Regions from separate parts of the Niveispirillum sp. genome, predicted to be linked through region 1. Evidence: riboswitches for the same ligand, from Rfam matches in the RefSeq annotation. Region 1 holds a riboswitch; the other holds the start of a gene.
The links. Region 1 has a riboswitch for cobalamin ahead of ACT6Q8_RS20710 (TonB-dependent receptor plug domain-containing protein). Riboswitches for the same ligand answer to the same signal wherever they lie in the genome.
Positions count from the first base shown of each region.

Region 2: another riboswitch for cobalamin. It lies ahead of ACT6Q8_RS23680 (TonB-dependent receptor plug domain-containing protein); the one in region 1 lies ahead of ACT6Q8_RS20710 (TonB-dependent receptor plug domain-containing protein).

Region 1 covers NZ_JBQVOH010000010.1:7,870-10,326, forward strand. The annotation lists gene ACT6Q8_RS20705 (methyl-accepting chemotaxis protein) at 1-276, opposite strand, end outside; cobalamin riboswitch at 562-757, shown strand; gene ACT6Q8_RS20710 (TonB-dependent receptor plug domain-containing protein) at 976-2,457, shown strand, end outside.
Region 2 covers NZ_JBQVOH010000015.1:5,959-8,415, forward strand. The annotation lists gene mutS (DNA mismatch repair protein MutS) at 1-917, opposite strand, end outside; cobalamin riboswitch at 1,079-1,219, shown strand; gene ACT6Q8_RS23680 (TonB-dependent receptor plug domain-containing protein) at 1,385-2,457, shown strand, end outside.

The DNA of each region.
Region 1 (2,457 bases):
GGAGATCAGTTCCCGGCTGTAGCCCTTGATCTTTAGTCCGCCCTCGGTCTGGGCGTTGATGATGCGGGCATTGTCGATGGCGTTTTCGACAAGGTCGGCGGCGATCAGGGCGAAACCGGTGGTCGCCTCCTTCAGGGCCTGACGGACCTGCTCCCCCGTCGTCCGCTGTGATTGTATCGCGGCCCCGATGGTCAGGGCCAGGCCCAGCCCCAGGCATAGCCCGACACCAGACAGAACAAGGCGGGTCTTCACCGAAGAACGAAGCGACAGGATCATGGGCCTTTTCCCTTGCCGTTGGGGAAACTGGTTTCGTCCGTGTGCTTTGAACGTTTCTATCCTGAAGTTACTGTATGTGTGTTTTGTTCCAATCGTTTGACGGTGCAGGACACTTGCCCCTTTGGCTATTGCCTTTCGTACGTGTGCAGAGGCCTCTTACACCGCTTTTTCGCAGGGCGTCACCTCCAGGCCACAGCCCTACACCGTCGGGGGACATGTTACCGTTGGGAGGGTGTCATGTCTGGCCTGGACGCACGTTTCCTTGCGCACCCTTCGCGGGCGCGGTAAGACCAGGATATCGATGGTTCCCCGCAAGGGGTGAAAAGGGAACATGGTGCGGCGCCGCAAGGTGTCAATGCCATGGCTGCCCCCGCAACTGTAAGCGGCGAGTACTGCCCGACATGGCCACTGGGAAACTGGGAAGGCCGGGCATGTGCGACGACCCGTGAGCCAGGAGACCTGCCATCGGCAATGCGTCGCGCGGCCATTGGGCGGGGTGCCCCGATGGGACGGTTCACCGTTTCGCGCTGGCGCTTCGGAAGGAGTGCGCGGGTGAACCGGTTCGATGCCGAACCCCCTTGGGGTTTACACAGGACCAGATTATCGACATGACGTGACACACGTGCCCATCGGGGCGCGGACGTGACGACATGCGCATGCCCTCCGAATTCGTCAACAAGAACGAAGCGGAGTTATGAAGTGAGCCGAGTATCCTATTTCCGCGCCGCCCTTCTGGGTGCCGCGGCCAGCCTGACTGCATCCGCTGCCCTGGCGGAGCCGATGCAGGTTGCCGAGATCATCGTGTCCGCCAACAAGGTGCCCACCGCACAGGAACGCGTGGGCAGCAGCGTCAGCATCATCGACAGCGCCGAGATTGAGCGCCGCCAGCAGGTGCAGGCGCTGGACCTGCTGAAGCGCGTGCCGGGCGTGTCCATCTCCCGCAATGGCGGTCTGGGCAGCACCTCCACTGTGCGTCTGCGCGGGTCGGAAAGCGGCATGGTCAAGGTGCTGATCGACGGGGTTGAGGTGAACGACGCGTCGGGCGCCAATAACGAGTTCGATTTCAACAGCCTGATGACCGGCGATATCGAGAAGATCGAGGTCCTGAAGGGCCCGCAGAGCGCGCTGTACGGCAATGACGCCATGGCCGGCGTGATCAATGTCATCACCAAGCGCGGTGAAGGCGAGACGAAGATCCGCGGCACCCTGGAAGCCGGGGCCTATGGCACCTTCCGGCAGCAGGCCGGTCTGACGGGCGGCACCGAGCAGGTGGATTATGCCCTGTCGGCAGCCAACCTGCACACGGACGGCTTCTCCCGCACGTTCGTCGGCAATGAAAAGGACGGCACCGATGCACGGTCGGTCAGTGGCCGCCTTGGCGTCAAGGCGTCGGACATTCTGCGTTTTGATCTGAATGCCGGCTGGTCCTGGCTGGACACTGAATTCGATCCGTTCGGCGGCGACGGCCCGTCCTCCCAGGAAAAGGAAACCTGGCAGGTCCGGGGTGCCGGCACGCTGAGCCTGCTGGACGGCGCGTTTGAGAATGTGCTGGCCGCCAGCTATGCCAGCACCGACCGCGACTTTGACGAGCCCACGGGCTTCTACCGCTTCTCCACCTTCGACAGCCGTCGCAAGGCCCTGGACTATCAGGGCAACCTGCGTCTGCGCGACGCCGATGTCGCCACCATCGGTCTGTCGGTCGATGAGGAGGATGGCAAGACCACCAATACGGTGGGCAACGCCACCAGCACGGGCCTGGATGACAGCGTCACCACCAAGTCGGCCTTTGTGCAGTATCAGGCCGCCGTGACCAGCGACCTGACCCTGACACTGGGTGGACGCGTGGATGATCATGAGCAGTTCGGGACCGAGGGTACTTGGCGCGCCACCGGTGCCTATCAGGTGCCGGCAACCGGGACCGTGCTGCGCGCCAGCTATGGCACGGCCAACAAGGCGCCGACGCTGTATCAGTTGTATGATCCGTTCTATGGCAACAAGAACCTGTCGGCGGAGGATGGCAAGGGGGCCGATATCGGCTTCGAACAGAAGCTGTTGGATGGTCGCGTCGGGTTCGGGGCCAGCCTGTTCCGCAACACCTATACGAACATGATCGGCTTCTCCAACGGCTATATCAACGTGGCCCGCGCCCGCACCAAGGGCGTGGAACTGACGTTTGAGGCG
Region 2 (2,457 bases), on a different contig from region 1:
ATCCGTTCCGCCAGGGCCCGGGCCCCGCCCGAGGTGACGGTGCGGTCGATACAGGCCAACAGCGAGCCTTCGCGTTCGCCCCTCTGCGTCCGGTCGATCTCCAGACTGGCCCGGGTCGCCGGGTCGATGGCCAGAAACCCGCTCTCGCCCAGACGGCGGGGCGGGGCCAGGGCCGGAACCTTGCCGGCCTGGGTCGTCTCCAGATAGGCGGCGATCAGGCCGAGCGCCGAGACCTCGGCCTCCTCGAAGGCGCCGAATCCGTCCAGGGCCGCAACCCCGTACAGCCGCTCGACCCGCGTCCGCGCCGCCTGGGGCTCGGCGATGGCCGAGGCCAGGGCCTGAACCACGCCGCCGGACCCGTCCAGGGCGTCCCGCGTCGTCGGGTCGGAATAGATGCGGTCAGTGACCAGGACCTCGGACGGGCGGAAGGCGGCGAGCGTCGCCCCGAGATCCTCCAGCGCACAGGCGACGCTGTCCACCGCGCCGGAAGACAGTTCGACCACCGCCACGGCCGCGCGACCCTTGCGCACCGCTGCGGCGGCCAGCCGGTTGGCGCCGCGCGCATCCAGCAGACTGTCCTCGGTCAGGGTGCCGGGCGTCACCACCCGCACCACGCCGCGCTGGACCACGGCCTTGCCGCCGCGCTTCTTGGCCTCGGCCGGGTCTTCCAGCTGTTCGCAGATGGCCACCTTGTGACCCAGGCGGATCAGCCGGGCCAGATAGCCCTCCATGGCGTGGACCGGCACCCCGGCCATGGGGATGTCCTCGCCCTGGTGCTTGCCCCGCTTGGTCAGGGTGATGCCCAGAGCCGCCGCCGCCACCTCGGCGTCCTTGAAGAACAGCTCGTAGAAGTCGCCCATGCGGAAGAACAGGATGGCGTCCGGCTGTCCGGCCTTGGCCGTCAGATATTGCGCCATAAAGGGCGTCGCGCCCTCAAGCGAGGCGGCGATGTCAGGCGGGTGAGAGACAGGGGCGTTCATGTTGCGACAGGGTGACGGATCGCGTCCTGGCGCTCAAGCCCGTTGACCGGCTCTTGCACAGGCTTGTCGCCCCTGCGATAGGCCGGATCAGGCGGTTAAGGGAACACGGTGTGACGCCGTGGCTGTGCCCGCAACTGTAGGCGGCGAGAGCGTCGTCCGTCCGGGGTTCTTCACCTCGGCGCCACTGGGTGACTGGGAAGGCGAGGACGGCGGTTTATGACCCGCAAGCCAGGAGACCTGGCCGCCGACGTCGCTCGCTCCTGTCCGGGACCAGACAGAGGCGCGGTTTCTCCGTGGAAGCGACCCGATCTTGCGTCGTCCCGACCTCGCGGCCGGGCGGATCGGCTCGCTGGTCACGACCCTGCGCGCGCATTCGCCGGGCCGATACGGGGACATCGCTCACAATGAAGCGCTCCATTCTTCTGTCGACGGCGGCCATGGCCGCCGTCATCGCCGCACCTGCTCTCGCCGATGAGGCGACCCAGCTGGACGAGGTCGTGGTCACCGCCACCCGCCTGCCCGCCATCGTCGCCGAGACGCCCGGCGCCCGGGTCATCGATTCCAGGATCATCGAGCAACGCGGCGCCGTCTTCGCCGCCGACATCCTGTCCGACGTGCCTGGCCTGTCGGTGACGCGAACAGGGGCCTTCGGCGGGATCGCCCAGGTCCGCATGCGCGGCGCGACGCCGGGCAAGACCCTGGTGCTGGTGGACGACGCGCCGGTCAATGATGCGGCCGAACCGAACGGCGCCTATGACTTCTCCAGCTTCGAACTGGCCGACATCGACCGGATCGAGGTGCTCAGCGGTCCGCAGTCGTCCCTGTGGGGATCGGACGCCATCGGCGGGGTGATTTCCTTCACCACGCGTGAAATCGACGGCGTTCGCGCCGAGGCCGAGGCCGGCAGCTTCGACACGGCGCGCGGTCGTCTGTCGGCCGGCGTCGCCAATGAGACCTACGCCTTCAGCGCCTATGTCTCGCGCTTCCAGACCGACGGGATTTCGGCGGCGGACAAGGCGGACGGCAATCCCGAGACCGACGGCTTTCGCAGCACGACCCTGGGCGCCAAGGGCCGCTATGTCCTGTCCGACGCGGTCAAGGTCGAAGGCGCGGCGCGCTGGAACGACAGCCACGCCGACATCGACGGCTTCCCCGCGCCTGACTATGTGCTGGCCGACACCGGCGACGCCCAGGACAGCGAACAGTGGTCGGGCTTCGGTCGGGTGACGGCCCAGGCTTTCGGTCTTGATCATCAGTTCAGCATCTCGGCGTCCGATCTGGAGCGCACCTCCTACAGCGACGGCTTCGGCTCGACCTTCAGCGGCGACCGTCAGGCCTACCGCTGGCAGGCGGACGGTCAGGCGCAAGGCGTGGACTACGCCTTCGGCGTCGAACGCAACGAGGCCTCGGCGGCCCTGTCGTCAGGTCTGTCGCGCGACCTGTCGATAACCTCGGTGTTCGGCGTGGCCCGGTATGA